DNA from 4 places in the Pseudoalteromonas sp. BMB genome. Region 2 is predicted to be linked to each of the others. Evidence: predicted binding sites of a transcription regulator. Region 2 holds the regulator's gene; each other region holds the start of a gene.
The links. The regulator sigma-54, encoded in region 2, starts transcription at its own class of promoters, with help from an activator protein. The targets are predictions, from matches to a motif close to GTTGGCACGNNNNTNGNNT.
Positions count from the first base shown of each region.

Region 1: a site for sigma-54 is predicted at 3,302-3,320, ahead of glnA (glutamate--ammonia ligase). Genes of this name have one in related genera too.
Region 3: a site for sigma-54 is predicted at 3,939-3,957, ahead of BB427_RS20975 (DUF3192 domain-containing protein). Genes of this name have one in related genera too.
Region 4: a site for sigma-54 is predicted at 3,023-3,041, ahead of BB427_RS02975 (DUF2884 family protein). Genes of this name have one in related genera too.

Region 1 covers NZ_MBQA01000215.1:41,925-48,098, reverse strand. Annotated here, with positions in the region: gene glnL (nitrogen regulation protein NR(II)) at 1-516, opposite strand, end outside; gene BB427_RS22765 (DUF4124 domain-containing protein) at 1,064-1,570, opposite strand; gene glnA (glutamate--ammonia ligase) at 1,837-3,243, opposite strand; gene typA (translational GTPase TypA) at 3,840-5,660, shown strand; gene BB427_RS22750 (CZB domain-containing protein) at 5,767-6,174, opposite strand, start outside.
Region 2 covers NZ_MBQA01000105.1:32,470-38,643, forward strand. Annotated here, with positions in the region: gene BB427_RS07640 (KpsF/GutQ family sugar-phosphate isomerase) at 1-480, shown strand, start outside; gene kdsC (3-deoxy-manno-octulosonate-8-phosphatase KdsC) at 480-1,031, shown strand; gene lptC (LPS export ABC transporter periplasmic protein LptC) at 1,028-1,582, shown strand; gene lptA (lipopolysaccharide transport periplasmic protein LptA) at 1,572-2,114, shown strand; gene lptB (LPS export ABC transporter ATP-binding protein) at 2,114-2,839, shown strand; gene BB427_RS07665 (RNA polymerase factor sigma-54) at 2,886-4,385, shown strand; gene hpf (ribosome hibernation promoting factor) at 4,415-4,702, shown strand; gene ptsN (PTS IIA-like nitrogen regulatory protein PtsN) at 4,704-5,162, shown strand; gene rapZ (RNase adapter RapZ) at 5,155-6,021, shown strand; gene BB427_RS07685 (HPr family phosphocarrier protein) at 6,022-6,174, shown strand, end outside.
Region 3 covers NZ_MBQA01000204.1:106,164-112,337, forward strand. Annotated here, with positions in the region: gene BB427_RS20955 (1-acyl-sn-glycerol-3-phosphate acyltransferase) at 1-957, opposite strand, end outside; gene BB427_RS20960 (SO_0444 family Cu/Zn efflux transporter) at 1,125-2,399, opposite strand; gene zntR (Zn(2+)-responsive transcriptional regulator) at 2,392-2,799, opposite strand; gene BB427_RS20970 (D-2-hydroxyacid dehydrogenase) at 2,891-3,838, shown strand; gene BB427_RS20975 (DUF3192 domain-containing protein) at 4,036-4,416, shown strand; gene BB427_RS20980 (GGDEF domain-containing response regulator) at 4,484-5,386, opposite strand; gene BB427_RS20985 (hybrid sensor histidine kinase/response regulator) at 5,396-6,174, opposite strand, start outside.
Region 4 covers NZ_MBQA01000035.1:24,913-31,086, forward strand. Annotated here, with positions in the region: gene folX (dihydroneopterin triphosphate 2'-epimerase) at 1-297, shown strand, start outside; gene BB427_RS02950 (YqaA family protein) at 342-770, opposite strand; gene BB427_RS02955 (TlpA family protein disulfide reductase) at 876-1,388, shown strand; gene BB427_RS02960 (DUF2721 domain-containing protein) at 1,401-1,865, shown strand; gene BB427_RS02965 (c-type cytochrome) at 1,967-2,413, shown strand; gene BB427_RS02970 (PA3496 family putative envelope integrity protein) at 2,603-2,788, opposite strand; gene BB427_RS02975 (DUF2884 family protein) at 3,077-3,862, shown strand; gene BB427_RS02980 (aminotransferase-like domain-containing protein) at 3,901-5,460, opposite strand; gene BB427_RS02985 (DMT family transporter) at 5,459-6,174, shown strand, end outside.

The DNA.
Region 1 (6,174 bases), on a different contig from region 2:
ACATTCTTCCCGTTCTTGTTGATCAGTTTCGTACTGCAATAATTGCGCCGCACCGCGGATCCCACCAAGTGGATTTTTTATTTCATGGGCAAGACCGCGAATGAGGTTTCGAGCTGCCTGAAATTGGTGCATTTGATTGGATGCTTGGTCATAACGCAGGGCATCATCAACACGGCGACATTCCACTAAAATATACGCCTTGTCTGCAAGATAAACTCGTCTGGCATGTAGACTTAGTGTCGCGACACGATTATCTACAAATACCACGTCTACCCTGTGTTGCTGGCAGTCTACGCCATCTTGTAGCACGTATTTAGAGAGCCGTGGCAGGTCTATATGATGATGATTAAACACACTATCAATCGCCAGTCCAACAAGCCGCTTTGTGCTGAGTCCCAGTAGTTCACTACTGCTGTAATTGGCATAGTGGATCATTAAATTTTGATCGAGCACTAAAATCGCGGTTGAGAGAGATTGCCAAACTTTATCCAAGTCAATCGAGTTATGTTGATCCATATATGTTCACCGTGCACCAATGTGGTGCAATGAGAATAGCATAGCTTTGCATCCATTGAAGTAAATTATTACCTAAGCTCAGAAACTAGGGGTTTTCGAACTCGTATCCTAAACTTGTTATTAATAAAGCATGCCAACTTTAAGGTGCTGAGACTATTAGGGCTTTGTGTCAAAAAATACATCTAGCTCGTTTTTGTGGGGGGAGCCTTTTTGTCACGTTCTGTATGAGCGGGTGTGACTTTCAAAGCGCTAAGTATGTTACCGAACAGATTAACTGCTTTCCTCCTCAAGCCGCGAGTGTACATCGAGCTACGAATGGCGAGAAAACCACCCTTACAGGTGTGATGCGGGTCGTCCAACCTAACTGGCGAGATAAATATTTATTGCGAACAAAGGCTGAGGTCTACTATAAAGTTCAGGTTGGTGAGCAAAGGTTGTGGATTGAACACAATGAAATGTCGAATTTGGCTTTCTCAATACCAGAGGAAATGAGCGCGGTGTGTTTGCAACTACTGGTTGCAAGCCAGTGTAGGTAAGCAATATCGGTTTAATTATTTACGGTATTGCGGTGCAAAAAGAACTTATGAACATCACTTTGGGCGACTAACATACCTTTGTGATTAAACACTTTCATAACCACAGAATGCTCGCCGCGATCAATGCCACGCAAAGCAAACTGAGTATTACTTTGTTTTGGCCCTGTGGCTGTTCCATTGAGAAAGAGTTGCACGCTTAATCCTTGGGTAAACCTTGGCTCTATAGTGCCTGTTACGTATACGCTGCCGCTATTATCACGGATAGTTTGCTCATGCTCAGGAGAAGTGATTTTAGCTGTATATTGAATAGTTGGTGTCGTATCCGTTTGCTCGAGAATTTTAGTATCAACACTTGGCATGGTTAAGGCGCTGGCGTTGAGTTTGACTTCTTTCGAACCAGGCTGCGGGACATCAGAATAGACCCAATGACCGTTTTTGTCTTTCCAGCGATAGATTTTTGGATTGGACTCTGCTGCAGCATCAATGCTTGTTAGGGCTAGCGTCATGCTAACCGACATTATAAGAAACCACTGACGCACCACAAATCTCCAGAGCAAACTACTGTTCATACTGTAGTATAGAGCAGTTGGAATTGCGAGTTACAAATGAATAATTCCCATAATGACAACATAAAAGCGACTTTCTTTAAGCTTTTGAATTGCATTAAAAAAGCCCGTAACAACGGGCTTGAGAACACATATGATTAAGAGTGCCAGAAACGCATAATGAGTTTTGGCTCTACAAGCTCAATACGGCAGTATTGAGCGTAGTAGTCGGTTAGCGATTAAACGCTGTAGTACATTTCGAACTCAACTGGGTGAGTTGTCATGTTTAATTTTTCAACTTCTTTCGACTTAAGTGCGATATATGCATCGATTAGGTCGTCAGTGAATACGCCACCTTGAGTTAAGAACTCACGGTCAGCATCTAGAGAAGCAAGCGCTTCATCAAGTGATGCTGCAACAGTTGGGATTTCTGCTGCTTCTTCCGCTGGTAGGTCGTATAAATCTTTATCCATTGCATCGCCAGGGTGGATCTTGTTGCGGATACCGTCAAGACCAGCCATCAACTGAGCTGCGAAAGCTAGGTATGGGTTAGCCGCAGGATCTGGGAAGCGTACTTCGATACGACGACCTTTCTCTGATGGGATCACAGGGATACGGATTGATGCTGAGCGGTTACGTGCTGAATATGCAAGCATAACTGGCGCTTCAAACCCTGGTACTAGACGCTTATAAGAGTTTGTTGCTGGGTTAGTGAATGCATTGATTGCTTTAGCATGCTTAATGATACCACCAATGTAGTAAAGTGCTTCTTCAGATAGGCCGCCGTACTTGTCGCCTGCGAAGATGTTCTTGCCGTCTTTAGCAAGTGATTGGTGACAGTGCATACCTGAACCATTATCACCAACAATTGGCTTAGGCATAAAGGTTGCCGTCTTACCATATAGGTGAGCCATGTTGTGGATAACGTACTTCATCTCTTGGATTTCGTCTGCTTTAGTCACCATAGTATTAAAGCGAGTCGCAATCTCATTTTGACCAGCAGTTGCTACTTCGTGGTGGTGTGCTTCAACAACATGGCCCATTTCTTCAAGTACCAAACAAGTTGCGCTACGCCAATCTTGTGAAGAATCAACTGGTGCTACTGGGAAGTAACCACCTTTTACGCCAGGACGGTGACCTGTGTTGCCGCCTTCGTAGTCTTTGTCTGAGTTCCAAGATGCTTCTTCAGCATCGATTTTGTACATAGAGCCAGACATGTCAGTTTTAAATTTAACATCGTCAAACAAGAAGAACTCTGGCTCTGGACCGAATAATACGGTGTCAGCGATACCAGTTGAACGCATGAACTCTTCAGCGCGCTTAGCTACTGAACGTGGGTCACGCTCATAACCTTGGTGTGTGTTTGGTTCAACTACGTCACAACGAACGATAAGCGTTGTTTCTTCTGCGAATGGGTCTAGCTTAGCGCTTTCTGCGTCAGGCATAAGTACCATGTCAGATTCGTTGATGCCTTTCCAACCAGCGATAGATGAGCCATCAAACATTTTGCCGTCTTCAAAGAAGTCTTCATCGGCTTGATGATGTGGGATCGATACGTGTTGTTCTTTACCTTTTGTATCTGTGAAACGTAAATCAACAAATTTTACGTCGTGCTCTTTAATAAAATCTAAAACCGATTGTGACATGTGTCCTCCGACTCGTTGGGTTATTTTTTGCTGCAATGTACTGCAATTGCACACAGATAAGCTTGATCTGTGCCATGTTTTTAAGCTTTTGATAAATAGTGACTTTTAACTTTCTGGAAATTTAGGAGTTAGCTTGGTGCACTAATTTGGTGCGTAAATGTTTCATTATGGTGCGCAATGTTGGTGCAAGCGATTCCCTGTGATAGCCGTTTTCGCTTAAAGTTAAGCATTGGTATAGTTTAAGAGCACAGATAAAGCAAAAGCTACTTTATTGGAGCTGTGAAGTAAAAGCCCAAAGTTACAGGGACCAAATTTGCAAACAGATGAAACCCCTCTTTTGGCGTTGAAACTCTTACATATATAGTGGCAATGACAAACCCTCTGCAAAAGCTTAAAAAGTAGTGCTGAAGCCATACTAGGTTGTTGATTTATGCGCGCACCAATCAGGATTATTGAAAAAAATGTTGGATAAACTTTCATCTGTCACATTAATAGTAGATAATACGCGACCTTTAATTCTCAATCGGGCAATCTCAACGCGCATTTTTGCGTAGATCGACTAGGATCACTGAGGGCCAACTTCACTGAGTAATAATATGAGCATCGAAAAGTTAAGAAATATCGCGATTATCGCGCACGTAGACCACGGTAAAACAACGCTTGTAGACAAGCTACTTGAGCAATCAGGTACACTACAGCAGCGCGGTGGTAATGAAGAGCGAGTGATGGACTCAAACGATCTTGAAAGAGAGCGTGGTATCACCATCCTTGCAAAAAATACCGCAATCAAGTGGAACGACTACCGTATCAATATCGTAGATACTCCGGGACACGCCGATTTCGGTGGTGAAGTAGAACGTGTTCTTTCGATGGCTGACTCAGTATTACTACTAGTTGATGCGCAAGAAGGTCCGATGCCACAAACGCGTTTCGTAACGCAAAAGGCGTTTGCTCAGGGTCTTAAGCCAATTGTTGTAATCAACAAAATCGACAAGCCGGGCGCTCGTCCTGATTGGGTAATGGATCAAGTTTTCGATCTATTTGATAACTTAGGTGCAACTGACGAACAGCTAGACTTTAAAGTGATCTACGCATCAGCAATCAACGGCTGGGCAACACTTGACCTAGATGAGCCGTCTGACAACATGGAACCAATGTTCCAAGCTATCGTAAACGAAGTTGAAGCGCCTAACGCGGATCCTGAAGGTCCGTTCCAGATGCAAATTTCTCAGCTTGATTACAACTCATATGTTGGTGTTATCGGTGTTGGCCGTGTCACACGTGGTTCAGTTAAACCTAACCAACAAGTGACTATCGTGGGTGCTGATGGTAAGACGCGTAACGGTAAAGTTGGCCAAGTACTGGGTTACTTAGGTCTTGACCGTCACGAAGTTGAGCAAGCAACGGCGGGTGATATCATCGCAATCACAGGTCTTGGTGAGCTGAAAATCTCTGACACTATCTGTTGTCAGAATAATGTTGAAGCATTACCGCCACTGTCTGTTGATGAACCAACAGTAACAATGACTTTCTCTGTAAACACGTCGCCATTCTCAGGCCAAGAAGGTAAATACGTAACTTCTCGTAATATCCTTGAGCGTCTAGAAGCTGAGCTTGTGCACAACGTTGCATTACGTGTTGAAGAAACGGATAACCCTGATAGCTTCCGTGTATCTGGTCGTGGTGAACTTCACTTAGGTATTCTTATCGAGAACATGCGTCGTGAAGGCTACGAGATTGCTGTATCTCGTCCAGAAGTAATCTTGCGCCATGTTGATGGTCAGCTAGAAGAACCATACGAAACAGTAACAATTGACTGTCAAGACGAGCACCAAGGTTCTATCATGGAACAGCTTGGTCTGCGTAAAGCAGAAATGACTGACATGTCTCCAGACGGCAAAGGCCGTGTGCGTATGGATTTCATGATGCCTGCACGTGGTCTAATTGGTTTCCAAACTGAATTTATGACGTTAACGTCTGGTTCTGGTTTGATGTACCACACGTTCTCACATTACGGTCCACACAAAGGCGGTAACATCGGTCAGCGTAAGAACGGTGTACTAATCGCTAACGCAGCAGGTAAAGCGCTAACAAACGCACTATTTAACCTACAAGAGCGTGGTCGCCTATTTATCGGTCACGGTGTTGAAGTGTACGAAGGTATGGTTATTGGTATTCACAGCCGTGATAACGACCTAACGGTAAACGCGCTTAAAGGTAAGCAGTTAACCAACGTACGTGCATCTGGTACTGATGAAGCACAAAACCTTGTGCCACCTGTTGTTATGTCTTTAGAGCAAGCACTTGAGTTCATCGATGACGACGAGCTTGTAGAAGTAACGCCTGAAAGCATCCGTATTCGTAAGAAACTATTGACTGAAAGCGAGCGTAAACGCGCTAGCCGCCAAGCTAAGTAATAGTTGACCTGGACTTGAGATAACAACTTATCTCGAAGGCAGGTTATTTAGAATACAAAAAACGCCGCAATTTTTGCGGCGTTTTTTTGTGCTCCATTTGCTAACTCTAAAATAAGCCGTACTCTTCCGTTTCTTCTGGCTCATAATTTTGTAAATGTTCAGGGCGGAAAATGGCGCTAGGGTCAATCAATACGCTGTGGCGTTTTCCCATCTTGACCAAGCCTTTCATCAATTTTTTGGTTTGCGCATCTATTTCAAAACCAATACTGGTCATTTCCTGCAGTGATTTAATATCGCTTTCATCACAGTGAACGTTATCTTCTACCTTATCGACAAGCAAACCGATATGCGGACTTTGGCCATCTTGAGTGGTAAAGACGATGATAGGTTTATGGTCGAGCATGATCTGATCACGAGCGGATTCAAATAATCGCATGAGTTTATTAAAAGTGGTGCTCTTTTCGCGAGCGAGAGTATCTATAGCCTCTTGTTTGTGTCCCTGTGCACACATCAC
Region 2 (6,174 bases):
GGTGATGCGCTCGCGGTTGCGCTACTTGAAGCCAGAGGCTTTACGGCTGATGATTTTGCACTTTCCCATCCTGGCGGTAGTTTAGGAAGGCGTCTACTACTAACCGTTGCTGACGTCATGCATCAAGGGGATGCAATCCCTATGGTCAATAGTCATTGCACAGTTAAAGAAGCTTTATTTGAAATGTCAGCTAAAAGTTTAGGTATGACGGCAATCGTAGATGAAAGCTCGCAATTACAAGGTATTTTTACCGATGGTGACTTGCGCCGTATTATCGAACAAAAGGTCGATATTCACACCACCCCAATCACGCAAGTAATGACGGCTAAAAGTACGACTGCACGCGCCGATATGCTCGCAGCTGAGGTACTCAATATCATGGAAACCAAACGAATTAATGGCTTGATTGTGGTAAACGAAAACAACATACCGGTTGGCGCCTTGAATACGCAAGATTTACTTAGAGCGGGGGTGCTGTAATGCAATTTGAAGATTTATATCAGACGATTTCACCTGAAGCTTGGGAAAAAGCAAAACAAATCAAATTATTGATTTGCGATATTGATGGCGTATTCTCAGATGGACGTATATACCTTGGTAATAATGGAGAAGAACTGAAAGCATTTAATACCAAAGATGGGTTTGGTATTAAGGCCTTAATTGATAGTGGTATCGAAGTCGCCGTTATCACAGGTAGGCATTCACAAATAGTTCAGCAACGCATGACTAGTTTAAATGTAACTTATATTTACCAAGGCCAAGAAAACAAATTAGTGGCATATGATGAACTGAAGACTAAGCTCAGCCTTAGTGATGACGAAATTGCATATATTGGTGATGATGGCCCAGATCTACCCGTAATGGAGCAAGTCGGTTTTGCCGTTGCCGTCAATGATGCACATCCTCTTGTTAAACATATCGCCCATTACACGACCTTGATGCCTGGTGGTTTTGGTGCCGTGAGAGAACTGACTGATCTTCTAATGCTCAGCCAAAATCACTTATTGACTTCCAAAGGATCAAGTACATGACCGTATTACGTGTCATCTTACTCATTGTTTTCGCTTCTCTAATGGTATGGATGTGGTCGCCCATGTTGAATCCATCAGAGGCGGACTCAGCAAAAGAAGATGAACCGTTAGCTAAGCCCGATTATGTTGCAACCACGCTTCAGCAAACGACCTATAGTGAAAATGGCTTATTAAACTATCAGGTAACTGCTGATAAGATGGAGTTGTATCAAGATCTTGGCTTTAGTCACTTTGAAAAGCCTATTTTCACCTTATATAACGGTGAGCAGAATTGGCAAATAAGTGCATTAGAAGCAACACTGTACGAAAACAATACCTTGATATTAGAAGGCAATGTGCTGGCAAAGAATTTAACGCCTAACGCCATGATCACCGATATCAATGCCGATAATGTAAGAGTTGAAATTAAGCAAAAATTGATGAAATCGGAACACCCTGTCGTTATCACAGGTCCTAGTCTTAGGATCACGGGTAAAGGGCTGCATGCGGATCTACAAAAGCAAGTGATCGAACTCATCAACCACACAAAGACAATTTATTATGACCAGTAAAATCATTAACAAACTAGTTTTCATCGGCTTGCTTGCAAGTTCTACTCTAGCAATTGCTGCAGAACAAAATGAAGTCATTATTGATGCTGGCCGTCAGCAAGCTCAACTGCAAAGCAACATCGGTATTTTTGAACAAAATGTTGTTATTATTCATGGCAACAGAAAAATAAATGCCGATCGCCTAGAAGTCCACCGCCGCGCGGAGCTTGGTACTAACAAGCAACTACTTGTTGCAACTGGCAGCCCTGCTATTTTCAGCGAACGTCAACCTGATGGTAATTTGCTAGAAGCCAAAGCAAACGAAATTCGTTACGACGTTGCAAAAGGCACCTTAGTCATTTCTGGCGATGCGGAAATCAATCAAACTGGGCAAAAAATCAATGCGCAAGTCATCACCTATGACATTGAAAAGCAATTGATCAGTGCTGAGCGCTCAGACCAAGAAGATTCTCGGGTAAGAACCATCCTTGTTCCTGTTGATGACAAAAAAGACGCAAAAGATAAAAAAGCGCAGGAAGAAGGTAACAATTAATGAGCGAGCTCAAAGCAACTGGTCTAGCAAAGAGTTATAAAGGTCGTGAAGTCGTCAAAAATGTTGGCTTAAGTGTTAAGGCTGGCAGCATTGTAGGCTTATTAGGACCAAATGGTGCAGGTAAAACCACTACGTTCTACATGATTGTAGGGTTAGTACCAAGCGACAAAGGTTTTATTCAGATTGATGATGAAGATATCACTTTGCTACCGATGCACAGCCGCGCGCGACTTGGTATTGGCTATCTACCGCAAGAGTCTTCAATCTTTAGAAAACTCACGGTCTATCAAAATTTGATGGCGATTTTAGAAACTCGAAAAGACTTATCTAAAGTTGAGAGAGAAGCTGAACTAAACGAGTTACTGGACGAATTTAATATTCAACACATTCGTGACTCACAGGGCATGGCATTATCGGGAGGCGAAAGAAGACGCGTAGAAATTGCTCGCGCTTTAGCCGCTAATCCTAAGTTTATCCTGTTAGATGAACCTTTTGCTGGTGTTGATCCTATTTCGGTGTTAGATATAAAGACAATCATAGAGCACCTAAAAAATCGCGGTATCGGTGTGCTAATCACCGATCATAACGTTAGAGAAACACTGGACGTATGTGAAAAAGCCTACATCGTTTCACATGGTGAGTTAATCGCTGCAGGCACGCCAGAACATGTTTTGGCAGATCAAACCGTAAGAGATGTCTACCTAGGCGAACAATTCAAGCTATAGTTAAGACGTAGTATTAATAACTGTTAAAAAGGATTGTTAGAGATACATGAGGCAATCATTACAGCTGCGCATGGGGCAGCAACTTACAATGACTCCGCAACTGCAACAAGCCATTCGCTTGCTGCAGCTCAGTACATTGGATCTGCAACAAGAAATACAAGAAGCATTAGACAGCAATCCATTGTTGGAAGTGGAAGAAGGTGATAATACTGACGGCGAAAACGCTGACCAACACAGCCAAGAAAAGAGTAGTGCTGACGACAATCAAGATTCAAGCGATGAAGCGCAGGTTAGTGACTATGAGATAGACTCAGATACCGCCATGAGCAAAGACACTGTCAGTGATGACCTTGCCATGGATGTCACTTGGGATGAATATATGAGCGCAGCACCCGCTGCAAGTTCAGGCCCACTTCCCGATGACGATAATGTTTATCAAGGGGAAACCTCTGAATCTCTCCACGACTATCTCATGTGGCAACTTGAGCTGACACCATTTAGTCCAACAGATAGAGCGATTGCGATTGCGATTATTGAAGCAGTCGACCTGTCAGGCATTTTAACACTGTCTTGCGAAGACATTTTAGAAAGCATTAATGATGAAAGTAGCGAAGAGCCTATTGAGCTGGATGAAGTCGAAGCCGTACTCAAACGTATCCAACTTTTCGATCCTGTCGGTATCGCAGCGCGTAGTTTACAAGAGTGCTTGTGTATTCAGCTAAATCAATTCGCCCCAGATACGCCATGGATTACCGAAACGAAAATGATCCTGACAGAGCATATCGATTTGCTTGCCAGCCGTGACTATCGAACTTTGGCTAAGAAAACGCGCCTTAAAGAAGCCGATCTCAAAGAGGTCATGACGTTAATTCATAGCCTTAACCCAAAACCAGCGGCAAGCATTATTCATGAAGAGCCTGAATATGTGATCCCTGACGTATCAGTGAAAAAAGTAAAAGGTCGCTGGGTCGTAGAGCTAAATCCTGATGCTATGCCTAAAATAAGAGTAAACGACCATTACGCTGCGATGTCTAGAACGGCGAAATCCAGTACGGATAGTCAGTTTATTCGCTCACATTTACAAGAAGCAAAGTGGTTTATTAAAAGCTTAGAAAGCCGAAATGATACATTATTAAAAGTTACCAATTGCATTGTGCAACAACAACAGGCATTCTTTGAACATGGCCCCGAAGCAATGCGCCCTATGGTGCTAAATGATGTTGCTGAAATGGTTGAGATGCATGAGTCCACAATTTCCCGTGTGACAACACAAAAATACATGCATACACCTCGGGGAATATTTGAGCTGAAGTATTTCTTCTCTAGCCATGTAAGTACAGAAAATGGAGGTGAGTGCTCCTCTACAGCAATTAGAGCACTTATCAAAAAGCTGATAGCTGCAGAAAATACCGCGAAGCCATTGAGTGACAGCAAAATTGCAGATATCTTAGCTGAGCAAGGAATTAAGGTAGCGAGACGTACGATTGCAAAATATCGTGAATCCCTAGCCATTCCACCGTCAAATCAGCGTAAAAGCTTGATATAAGACGTAAAACCCAAGAAGGAAAAATGCTTATGCAACTAAATCTAACTGGTCGCCATGTAGAAATTACTGACTCATTAAGAGACTATGTCACCAACAAGTTTGCGAAGCTAGAAAGGCACTTTGATCATATCAATAACGTGCATGTGATCCTTGATGTCGAGAAGCTAGTACAAAAAGCAGAAGCAACATTACACGTAAACGGCGGCGAGCTATTTGCATCAACAGAGCATCAAGATATGTATGCCGCAATTGATGGCCTTATCGACAAGCTAGATCGTCAAGTTATTAAACACAAAGAGAAGCTCACTCGACACTAAGATGAAATTAAGTGAATTAGTGAACAAGGACTGCAGTAAAGCTGCGGTCCTTTTTAATAGCAAAAAACGTATTTTAGAATACATCAGCGAACTGGCCCATAGCCAAATTCCAAATACCAGTCAGCATGCTATCTTGGACGCCTTAATGGCGCGAGAGAAATTAGGCAGCACAGGGATCGGTAAAGGCATTGCCATTCCCCATGGTCGACTTGAAGGTTTGGATAAAATCCTTGCAATGGTGCTTGTCAGCGAGCAAGGGATCCAGTTTGAAGCCATAGATAAGCAGCCTGTCGATATTTTTGTCGCGTTCATCGTACCCGAAGGTGACAATCAACAGCACCTGAAGACCTTAGCGGCGATTGCTGATACACTCAAAGACAAGTCTTTTTGCAAAATGCTTAGACAAGCAAAAAGTGACGATGAGTTATATGCTGTGATCCAAGGTGAACTTGATGAGTGATGAAGAAAAAGGACTCGAGCTTATCATTATCAGTGGCCGCTCAGGCTCTGGTAAATCTGTAGCGCTTCGAGTATTGGAAGACTTAGGCTACTATTGTGTAGATAACATTCCGGTCAATTTACTGCCGTCTTTAGTCCGCAGTGTTTCGGACAATTATAATAAAATTGCAGTCAGTATTGATGTTAGAAACTTGCCTAAAGAACAGGACGAGTTTAATGACATTCTTGAATACTTACCTGGCTTTGCCAAACCTACCCTGTTTTATTTAGACAGTGACGATCAAACCCTGATAAAACGCTTCTCAGAAACACGCCGTTTGCACCCTCTTTCACTGCATAATCTTCCATTAGATGTTGCGATAAAGAAAGAACGGGAATTGTTAGACGTGTTGATCACTCGCGCCGATTTTCTCATTGATACTACAGGCCTGAGCGTTCATCAACTTGCAGAAGATATCCGCGAAAAAATCTTAGGTAAAAAAGACAAACAACTCATTATTACCTTTGAATCTTTCGGCTTTAAACACGGCATCCCAAAACAAGCGGATTACGTTTTTGATGCGCGCTTTTTGCCCAACCCACATTGGGAGCCTGAGCTTAAGCCACTAACTGGCCTAGATCAGCCAGTCAAAGACTATTTGTCGAGTCACAGCATAGTGCAAAAGTTTACTTGGCAGATCCAAACCTTTGTACAAACTTGGTTACCACACTTAGAGCGTAACAATCGCAGCTATCTAACGATCGCGATAGGATGTACTGGTGGGCAGCATCGCTCGGTATACTTAGCGCAAACCATTGGTGAGCGTTTTGCTAAAACCCATCCCAACGTCAAAATTCGCCACCGTGAGCAAGAGGGTTAAATGTTAGAAGATACGTTTTTAATTCAGAACAAGCTTGGTCTGCACGCTCGAGCAGCGACGGTTCTTGCACAATTAGCAACCCAATTTGATGCCGAAGTGACCTTATATCAAGGAGACAAAAGCGCAGCTGCTGACAGCGTACTAGCGCTGTTG
Region 3 (6,174 bases), on a different contig from region 2:
GTGATTGGTTGAATGCAGATAGTATAAATCTAAAATCTGTTTATCAATGACATTCGCCAGCTCATCTGGGTTTTCAACATCCGCAGTGATAGGGTCGCCAAATGCGATATGCACATGGCCTTTATCTGAACTAAAGCCCTCGACAATGCTGGCAATGTCTTCGCCGTGCGCTTTCACATATTGGCCAAACTGCTTTTTATGGTATAGCTCTTTAGCCTTAGCAACCGCACATGGCTCATATTGATAGGAGATGGCAACGGGCACAATTCTGAGCTGCTTTACATAATCTGAAAAATCTAGCTTCTGTTTGCGACCATTGAGCTGTAGCATTTTTAACAGTGCCGGATCAGTTTGATCCACCCCATCCTTTGCACGCCCCTCTTTTTGCGCAATCCAAATGGAGTTACCTTCACTCAATGAGTCAGAAATATAGGCTGAAAGCTGGGTTAATGCTTTTAGCATTTCTTTCGGCGCCTTTGCCGAACGTTTTACAATAAAACTCTTATTAAGACGCATAAGCTCAGTGATATAAGGTACTTGCAGTAAGTTATCACCAATAGCGATACGCACCGTGCGCATATCTTGCTGATGCAAGCCCCAGTTAACAAGTGCAGGGTCTAATACGATGTCACGGTGATTTGAAATAAATAAATACGAGGTATTCGAGTCTAATGTTTCAAGGCCAGAATAAGTCACTTTAGACGTCGTTTTATTGATTAAAATTTGCAGATAGTACGCCACTTCATCTTGTACTTGTTCAATCGTACAAAAATCTCCCCACTTCTTTTTTAGTTTCATTCTTACGAGTGGGCGTGCAATTGCTGGCCAAGCATTCAACCAAGCTGGCAGGTTATATTTGGCGATCACATCAATGAATTGATCATCACCTAGTAGACGTGCCAGTGCTGGCACTACTTCATCATCATTATACGGTCTAATGTCAGCGTATTTATCCACTCTACTTCTCAAATTGTCGGATTAACGAATACTGAAACGCATTCTATCGTGTCAAATAAACAGACGCTAAGCATTTCATGTCTGACCACCAAGGCAATATACCAAGTTGGAACATTAAATGCTTAAGCATCATGCAATTGTAATACGGTAAAAAGTACCACAATAGTTTATCTTCTAACAACTTTACCTAATTTGAGTATAGCTAATCTTAGTAACAGTGCTGCTAATAATGCGCCCATCGATACTGTTAACCAATGTGGTAGCACTTCGTGTTCTTCACCTATCATCGGCGTTACCACAAAACCGTAAGTATTGACCAAGTAATCAGTTAAATAGCCAAAGATAAGCGCAACCCCGATAACACCGCCCAAGTAGGCAAACACGGCACGACGCCCTAATTCTTTACCAACCACCCCAATTGTGGCGATGTTAGTTGCAGGGCCTGCGAGCATAAATACCAATACCGCACCGGGTGACACACCAGCCATTAATAAACCCGCAGCGATTGGAGTTGAAGCGGTGGCGCAAATATACATTGGGATACTGATAAGAATAACCACTAGCATGGCAATAATACCGTCGCCCCACTGAGATAAGAAAGACTCAGGCACAAAGGTTTGCACTAGCGCTGCAAAGAATAAACCGATAAGTAGCCAAACTGCGGTGTCGGACAGTAATTGATTACAGCTGAACTTAACAGCTTCTACAATTTTACCAAAAACCCCTTGGTTTTCAGGTACAGGAGCAGGCTCACAACAACTTGTCGTGGCTGATGCAGAATCGCAACAACTGGTTACGGTAGGCTCCGTAGTATCACAACAAGACATATTCGCCCCTGCCACTGCTAATTGCGGACCTGCAGGCGCACAGCAGCTTGAGCTTACTTTTACGGTTTCCACTTTAGTACTGGCGCAACAGCTATCATGGCTGTGGTGCTTTTCAGCAGGCTTTGGCTCTGAGTGATGATTAGCGTCACAACAACCGCTAGTCGCGCTTGGTTCTTCTGAGGTATTTAGGTGCTTTAGCGCCACAGGCTTATCATCTTTCTCACTACCAACGAGCAACCCAGCTGCAATTGCGCTAACCACAGCCGCAATTGGCCTAATCACCGCCATAAAAGGACCAAGTAGCACATAAGAAACCGAGATAGAATCCACTCCAGTTTCAGGCGTTGAGACTAAAAATGCGGTTGTCGCACTTTTTGAGCCCCCCGCTCTTCTCAGTCCCACCGCAGCAGGAATAACGCCGCAAGAGCAAAGCGGCATAGGCGCCCCAATCAGCGCTGCCTTTATCGTCGTCCAAAACCCTTCTTTCCCTAAATGCTTTTGCAACAAATCTTTTGGAATAAATACATTAAGTAACCCAGCCAATATTAGACCAAGCAATAACCACGGGGCAGATACTAAAAATAGCTGCCAAAAATTTACTATCAGTTCATTCATCGATAGCCTCCAAGGCCGTTAAAATCGAGCAGCTCACTGCCGCTTCCTTACCGCCGCAGCATTGCTCTGCTAGCGTCGATAACGATTGTTCAAATTTTTGTAACTCAGCGATCCGCACTCTCACTAAATCCCGTTTAGTGATAGTCAGCGTTTTCACTTCTTCACAACTGTGCTGATGCTTTTCAAACTTTATCTTCAGCAAGTCTTGCACTTCTTTGAGGCTGAACCCTACTTCCTTCGCGCGAAGAATAAAGCGCATTTGCTTTTCACTTTGCTCATCAAACAACCGATACCCACCCTCGCTCCTTGTGCAAGGGTGTAGGAGATCGTTTGCTTCATAATACCTTAACGTGTCAGTTGATACGTTAAGCCGCTTTGCCAGCTCACCAATCTTTACCACTTTACACTCCCAAGTCCTGAAGATTATCCTAGTCGACATCACAAGTATAAACCTTAGAGTTAACTCCAAAGTCAAGAAAAGGATAAAAATAATGCAAATCGTGGTATTAGACGCTAAAACCCTTGCAGGAACCGATCTTTCCCCCATAGCCAAACTAGGCACATTAACGTCTTACGACACCACGCTCAGTGATGACATCATCACACGCTGTAAAGATGCAGCAGTCATCATCACCAATAAAGTACAGTTAACTGAACAAGCAATCGCGGCGTTACCACAATTACAATTGATTTGTGTTGCGGCCACAGGCGTCAACAACATCGACTTAGCAGCTGCAAAAGTCCATCAAATTGCGGTAGCCAATGTGGCTGGTTACTCCACCCCTTCTGTAGTGCAGCACACCTTTACTATGCTTGGTAACTTAATGACAAATATTCATCGTTATCAGCAAGACTGCCATGCAGGGCTTTGGCAACAAAGTGACATGTTTTGTCGTTTGGATTACAGCATCAACGAAATTGCAGGCAAAAACTTTGTGATCGTAGGCCATGGAACGTTAGGAGAAGCCGTTGCAAAAGTCGCACAAGCATTTGGAGCTCAGGTAATTGTTGCCGAACGTAGGGGCGTAACTGAGGTTAGAGCAGGACGAATGGCTTTTGAAGAAGCACTGCAGATTGCGGATATTGTATCGATTCACTGCCCGCTTACCGCTGAAACAGAAAACCTGATTTCAAGTGCTGAGTTCGCCCTACTTCCAAATCATGCTTATCTTATCAACACCGCAAGAGGCGGAATAGTCAATGAGCAAGCGCTGGTGGATGCACTAACTAACGAGCAAATAGCTGGTGCTGCTGTGGATGTCCTGACACAAGAGCCGGCACAAGCAAGCAACCCTCTCGTTCAATACCAAGGTGAGAACTTGCTTTTGACACCGCATACGGCATGGGCAAGTAAAGAGGCCATCGAACGTTTAGTCGGCGAAATTGCCATTAATATTGAAAGTTTTGTGGCTGGGACAACGAGAAACCGAGTGGTCTAGATTATTGTTTTAGTGAGTGATATCGCTAAATGTTAGTGAAAACCATCAACTATAAACTGATTAAAAACCAACAACAAACTGATATTTATAAACTTTATTAGTTGGCAAAGAGTTTGCAACTCTTGTGATAATTCAAGCAAAAACAAATGGCTGTTTGCATTATTTGCTCAGCAACAAAATTAAAAAGGAAAACAACAATGAAAAAATTAATGTTAGTGGCTGCGCTTAGCTCTACTCTATTATCAGGCTGTATCGTTGCTGTATCCGACGGTGAAGTAGAGCACGGTTGGGCTTCTGAATACAACTCGTCTAACTGGGAACATAAACAGCGTAAAAATCGTGAAAAGATTGCCAACCTTGAAATGGGCGCGTCTTACTCATCAGTAAAAGACATGTTTGCAACCCCTGATTTTAGCGAGTTGGTGTCAAAAAACGGCGATAACTATCAAGTGCTGTACTATGCAACCAACAGCAAACACTCAGACGGCAAAGTAACAAAAGATGAGTGCACGCCATTGGTATTCAAAAATAACCAACTGGTTGGCTTTGGCGACAACGCATTAAAGCAAATTCAGTAAGACTTTATCTCACCAAGGATGGTGAATAATACGGATATGCTTTCGCTCCGCATATGGCTTTAAATATTTATAGCGCTTTAATAAATACCGTGCTTTGCTGCTTTTGGGCAACGGCAAGAGCACTATCTGCCATTTTTATCAGCTCACTAAGCTCACTACTACAGTGATTTTCAATATGAACTGCACCGATGCTAACGCTCACATGCGCACATATCGGTGAGGCAATATGGGGGATTTTTAACGTATTAACCGAGTCGTGCAGCGCTTCTGCTATCTCATTAATTACGTCGATATTATGCTGAGTTAGTACCAACGCAAAACGAGTACCATCAAAACGGCCAATAAATAAAGAACGTCGGGTAGCGCCTTCTTCTAGCGCTTTGGCGACTTTAAATAAACAATCATCACCGTGCATGTAGCCATAATGCTCATTAAACGTTTTAAAATAGTCCACCTCAACCAGCATAACGGTAAACGCACTGCCATCAGCTTTTGCGCTTTCTAATGCTGATTTCATCGCTTCATCTAGATATCTACGATTGGGCAACTCCGTTAAACCATCGATAGAGGCTAGCTTTTCTAGCAGATCATTTTTCTTTTTTATTGCTAAATGGTTTTTGATTCTGGCTTTTACAATCAAAGGGTTAAAGGGTTTAGTAATATAATCCACTGCCCCTAACTCCAAACCTCGTGCTTCATCTTTAAAGCTCACACTACCAGAGATCACGACAACGGGAATACCATAAGTGCTCGCATCCTTTTTTAGGCACTCTAAAACAGAAAATCCAGCGCCGTCAGCCATTAACACATCTAAAATAATAAGGTCTGGTTTGCTTGCTTTTAGTTCATCAATACATAACTTAGTGTCAGTGCTATGGGATAACCGATGGCTGTCACCTAATGTATTGCTTAGGACCATCTTATTTATTGGGTCATCATCAATAATAAAAATGTGCTCAGCTTGCTGCATCTTATGACGCTACCTTTTTAGCTCGATAAAGCACACCACCTGTGAAAGTGCATTTGTTAACACATCCAAGTCAGTGCGATTTGTTATTGTTGTGATCGTTTTGCTTTGCGTTTCAAGGTCTTTTGCAACTTTCGCTAGTCGCTTAAAGCCCAGACCTGCAGCAGCGCCCTTAATTCCGTGTGCTAACTCGAATAATGCTGAACCTTGCTCTATTTCAGCAACCTGTTCTAGGTAATCATGGCAAAGTTTAGCAAATTTATCTAACATTGTTTGCAAAAACGTTTCATTTTGCATCATTTGTGATAAAGCAAACTCATAATCAAAAAAGGCTTCTTCTGTTTTATCCGACTGGAAAATATTACTTGCCAATGCCTTGCACGCCTGTGTGCTATTAATTGGTTTTACCAAATAATCATTCATGCCAACAGCTGTGGCTTTCGCCCGCTCTTCTTTGCTTGCATTGGCGGTCAAGGCGATAACGGGCAGCTCAGTTTCAGACCACACGGCTCTGATCTGCTTGGTCGCTTGATAGCCATCAATGTTTGGCATATGGATATCCATCAGGATGATGTCGGGTTGCAGTGAGCGGCAAACTTCCTCAATATGTTCGGCGCTTTGTAGCCCTACGGTAGAAATACCATTCTGCTTCAACATATTTTCAGTAATATCTAAATTTAAGTTGTTATCGTCGACCACCAAGCAAAGCGCACCGGCAACCTGCATACACACGTTGTCGACGGTTTGCGTCATATGGGCAAATTCAGCAAGCCAAGTATAGGCTGATTGGT
Region 4 (6,174 bases), on a different contig from region 2:
GAGCGGGAAAAAAAGCAAGATGTCGTGATCAATATTGAAATTCATTACCCAGCGGATACGGCATGTTTAGATCATGATAACGTGGCTCACGCGCTTAACTACAAAACGGTGACCAAAGCTGTCATCACACTGGTAGAAGAAGGGCATTTTTTGTTACTTGAGAAATTAGTGGCTGACATACTTGCTGAATGTCACCAACATCAAGACGTGACATATGCAAAAGTCACCGTAGATAAACCGCACGCTTTACGGTTTGCTGATTCAGTGTCACTCACACTCGATTGGTACAGAAGCTAAACTAAGCGATAAGACCCTGATATTCACTTCCTTGCCTTCTGGTGTTAAGAAATCATCTGTAAGGCAAGGTAAATCACCAGTGCATAACGAGCGCCTTTACCGAGTGCGACTAATACAAAAAACCACCCAAAAGAGGTCCGTAGAGACCCCGCTACCACGGTCAAAGGATCTCCGACTATGGGGAGCCAAGCAAATAGCAATGAAAACTTGCCGTAACGATTAAATAGTCCACAAGCCTTATCATATTGCTGTTGAGAAACCGGAAACCAGCGCTTATCCCGCCACTTAGCGATAAACCAGCCAAGATAATAGTTCACACAGCTACCAAGTAAATTACCTGTTGTCGCAGCCAGCCATAACCAAACTAATTCACCCTGTTGTTTCACAACGAGCCCACTCAGCGCCAGCTCCGACGACGCAGGTAATAAGGTTGCGGCAATAAAAGCAAGCCCAAATAAAGAAAGATAAATCATATCAACGGCTATAAGAAATTGGACTTTAAGAAATCATCTAAGTCGGGCAATATACTGAAATGTGCGCAAGACTTCAAAACACTGACATGGAATCAAGGGATAGGCATGAAAACAACAATAAAAATGTTACTACTTAGCACCGTACTCGCTACCGGATTTAGCGGCTGCAAGGCCTCTAACGAAGCGCTACCACAAGCAGACAATGGCTATCAGACCTATATCCACACTGGCGACACCTTTAAACATTTGCAGTTTACGGATATCAAAAACCAGGCTGTTAGGTTCGATGCTAATCACAAAAAGCTGGTGATTTTATTCGCGACTTGGTGCTCTGATTCGCAACGTTTATTGAGTGAACTAAAACAATCTGAATTACTCACCCAGGCCGAGTTAACCATCGTTGCCATTGGCCGAGAAGAAACTAACACTACACTTGAGCAGTTCAACGAAGCCATGCAATTGCCCATCCATTTTGTTGCCGATCCCAATCGAGATATGTACAACACGTATGCCAATAAAGGCATTCCTAGAGTCATCTTGCTTGATGAACGCAACCGAGTGATGCAAACCCTCATCGGTGAGCAACCCAACACCTTATCAAAACTAAACTGGAATTAACGAGGTAACTATATGAATCCAGAAGTCGTTAGCATTCTCACGATGGCCAAAGTTATCCAAACCGCCGTTGCCCCTGTATTTTTAATTACGGGTATTGCTGCGACCTTAGGGGTACTATCAAACCGCTTAGCACGGATCACGGATAGGGCGCGTTTACTCGATCGTAAGATTAATACCACGCAAGATGAAGAACTCAAAATGCACTTTAGCCGTGAAATGCGCGCACTGTTAAAACGGTCTCGTTTTATTCACGTTGCATTTAGCATGAGTGTACTCAGTGCGTTGCTTGTGTGTGCAGTGGTTATGCTGCTGTTCATGTCCCACTTGTACAGTATGCCATTGGGTATTACTTTATCGTCTTGTTTTATCGCGGCTATGGTGCTGCTTATTGGCGCGTTTGTCTCTTTGCTTGGAGAAATCTTTTTAGCCACCCGCAGTATGCGCAGGGGCATGATATTCAAAGACATCGAGAGTTGATTATTTAAAACTAGTTGCCTCCGTCACAGGGCACTTATCGCAATTGTTTGATTATATTTGTAATTTACATTGAAAATAGGGAAAAATATTAGGGGTTTACTATGAAGAAACTACTTACCGTCACACTATTTAGCTGTCTTGCAGCAACAGCGCAAGCTAACACTATGTTTGAATCGGCTGAAGATGCAATTGAATACCGCCAAGCGTCTTTCCAATTGATCCGTTTCCAGATTGGCAATATGGGCGACATGCTAAAAGGCAAAGTGCCATTTGATGCTGAAGTATTTAAGCAACGTGCTCACAATGCTGCGCAATTATCGCAAATGCCTTGGGAAGCATTTATCGACGGTTCTGACAAAGGCAATACTGATGCCCTACCAGCCGTTTGGTCAAACAGAGCTGAGTTCGATGGTAAAGCCAAGCAATTTGCCGAGTATGCTCAAGCACTGGCTGTTGCAGCTGACTCTGGTGACAAAAAGCTGATTGCTTCTGCATTTAAAGATTGGGCAAAAGGCTGTAAAGACTGCCATAAATCTTTTAAAGATTAATACCAATCGTATAAAAACAAAACAGCCGCATATTTGCGGCTGCTTACTATCTGGATATCTCATCACTTGCTTGGCTATCACCAACGACACAGTAACTCAGACATCGCACTGAGTAACCCACAGCCCTGCTTAATCACACAGCCAAATTGAATTACTGTCAGTGCTAGACTCGTAGATGACGTCTAGTGATCAATCATCAATATAGTCGAAATCATCATCGCCTAGATTTCTACGTAGGCGTTTTTGCTCTAAGTAGTCGTCTAGCTTTCTTTTGACTTTACGCTTTTGCTTGTCATGTTGGTTACGACCCAACTTTTCAAATTCATCGTCTGCAAAATCATCATCAAGCGCATCGTAAGAGAATGTCTTACCCACAACTAACTCCAAAATAAAATAGTCATTAATAAAATGAGAGCCGTCTCTCAAGATCACTATTTAGCGCTAAATTGTCATTCTGAAAAGTGAGAGTTTCTTATCCTTACAATAAAAATTTTTTATTGCCTAATTCATTTTGACAAAAACAACTATATTTTAGTCAATTTCATCACTTTTAGAACACATTAACTTTCAACAATAAAACACAATACATTGATTTTATTTGAGTTTATATTTGGCATTGTTCTTGTAACAACAATCATGCAACTGAGCCAATAAGGATCGACCATGAATAAAATTTTACTACTAACAGCAGCAACAATGATGACAACCACCGTCGCTGCACACGAAAAAAATAACATCACGTTTAGCGGTGACAATTGTGAAGTAGAATTTCAAAATGACGTTAGGATCACACCTGATAACTTGGTGATCACAACGGCCAAAAACAAAACAGCTGAGATCAACAACCTTGGCGAACTGACACTCAATGGCGAGCGCATCGCACTTAATACACAGCAAAAAACGATGCTCACGCAATATGGTGATGAACTAAGAGGCCGCCTACCACAAGTGGCTGATATTGCTTTTGAAGGCATAAAACTAGCGGGCGTTGCCCTTAATGAAGTGGCGCAAACCTTTAATTTAACTAGTTTAGATAGCATCCATGCTGTGATCGATGACCTCGAAACAGAAGTGCAAAATACGTTTTATCAGCAAGGTGCGTTTGTGATGGGCAAGCAAACCTTTGATGAGTTTGGCCAAAATTTTGATAATCAGTTTGAAGAAAAAATCGAGACCGCAGTACAAGGTGCCATGATGCAATCGATAGGTAGCTTACTGGTTGCGATTGGCAACGAAATGTCAGATGCAAACGGTGATATGAGCAGCTTTGAACAACGTATGGAAAACTTCGCAACGCAAATCGAAACCAAAGTTGAACAACAGGCAGAATCTATTGAGAAAAAAGCCGACGCACTGTGTGGCGACTTTGAACAAATCGCGAAAAACGAAGCCATTGTCGCAAAGTCTATCCCCGCCATGTCAGAGTACCAACTGTTTAAATTTAAATAATCTGACCTTGGCATAACTTACATTTAATTAAGGGTACGTTATGCCAACCCTTTCCTTTGTGCATCAGCCAATTCCCCCAGCGTTTTAATCGCTTGCTCTACCGACGCATCCCACGGCAAGCCATAACTGATCCGTATACAATTTTGATACTTTTTGCTGGCACTAAATAGCGTACCAGGCGTAATACTGATCCCACACTCCAAGGCTTTTTGGAACAACAAGGCACCATCGACGTGCTTACCTAAGTCTAACCACAGCACACAACCGCCTTGCGGGCGACTGACTCTTACCTCACTACCAAATGCAACATTCACCGCTTGGATCATACGGTCTCGATTCTCAATTAACCGTTTACGGACCAACTTTAAATGGCGCTCGTAGCCTCCGGAGCTGAGAAAGTCCGCCAATGCCCATTGGTTCATTAAAGAGGACGAGCAACTCAACGCACGTTTTATGCGCTTTGCTTTTGCACTAAATTGACTGGCGACCATCCAACCCACTCGATAGCTGGGCGCTGCGGTTTTTGAAAATGACGCACATGTGATCACTAAACCCTTTTGGCTAAATGCTTGTGCCGGTATGCCGCGCTGCTCGGTAAAATATAAATCGCCATACACATCGTCTTCTATCAACACCACGTCACGTTGCTCTAATAGTGCCACCAGCTGCGCACGTCTCGTATCTGGCATAAAGCTACCAAGCGGGTTACTAATACTGGTAGAAAACACACACGCTCGAATATCATGCTTTTCAAGTGCCCGTTCAAGGTCGCTCAGCCAAATGCCATCATCCGGGCAAACAGGTATTTCAATGGCCTTTAACCCTAAGTTTTCAGCCAGTTCAACAATGCCAAAATAACAGGGGGATTCAATCGCTATCACGTCTTCGGGCTTGGTCACCGCTTGTAACGCAATCGCCAATGCTTCTTGCGCGCCATTGGTGATCACCACTTCATCCATATCTATTGCTAAGCCCATATCCAAATAACGCCGCACGATTTGCTTTTTTAAACTATCTAAACCATCCATAGGACCATAATTAATGAGTTCATTCCCTGCTTCTTTCATTGCGCGGCGCATAATTTTGGCAAGAACCTGCTCGGTACCAGCAATGGCGATGGGGTTGGCGATACCTAAGGGGATTGCATGTGGCTGATGGATCCCCTTATACACTTGTTCAATCAACGCCTGCTTGTTAACCACCACAGGTTTGGCGGGCAATCGTGCACGCTTCGGTGAGTCGTTGTGCGAAGCTCTGTGGCATAAAAAGTAGCCGGACTTCTCTTTGGCAATGACTTTTCCTTGATCTTCAAGTGCTTGATAGGCCTGCTTTACCGTTGGGATACTGACATTTAAGTTTTGCGCCATAACACGCAATGAGGGAAGCTTTTCGCCCGGTAAAATAGACTCTTGTTCTGCCATCGACAAGATCATTTGGATCACCTGCTGATAGAGAAAGGCGGAATGTTGGCGTTGAATAACGGTACTCATAAGCAATAATCTGTATAGGTATAAATTAGCAAATTCTGTATATAGCTTATACAGAATAACAGCGTAAACTACAGACTTCCACTGCTGTTTGAATCTAGAGCCGATCATGAAAAATCTATTTCTTTACGCCATCACTGTGTTGATTTGGGGATCAACATGGCTTGCCATTGAATACCAACTTGGCAGCATCAACGAGTTTGTGTCGCTGTTTTACCGCTTTGGCCTCGCCGCGGTTTGTATGTGGGCGTTTGTCATCTATAAGCGTGTGCCAATGCGATTTTCTCGCCGAGATCACGGCTTTTTCATCCTCTTAGCGCTGTGTAATTTTGGTGCTAACTATCTCTTCTTGTATTGGGCTCAGGCACATTTAACGTCAGCGATGGCCTCAATTGCGTTTTCATTATTATTGGTCGTTAACATCGTCAATACTAAGTTATTTTTTGCCAAACCTATTGCAAAGCGAATTTACTTTGGCGCATCACTGGGCACGCTTGGGATAGTCAGCTTGTTTTGGCACGATTTGGTCGCATTTGATTTGCAAAGCGAGGCCTTCTTGGGATTATCATTAGCTCTATTAGGAACAGTGGTCGCGTCACTCGGTAATATGGTGAGCGTACGCAATTCCAATCAGCAAATTGATGTTATGGCGGGAAATGCGTGGGGTATGCTTTACAGCGCTGTCATGTTAGCAACCTATGTCGCCTTTAGTGAACATCAGTTTATCAACCAAGCGCCGGCATCATATTGGTGGTCTCTGATTTACCTCAGCGTGTTTGGCACCGTTATTGCCTTTGGTTGTTATTTCTCACTACTCAAGAATAT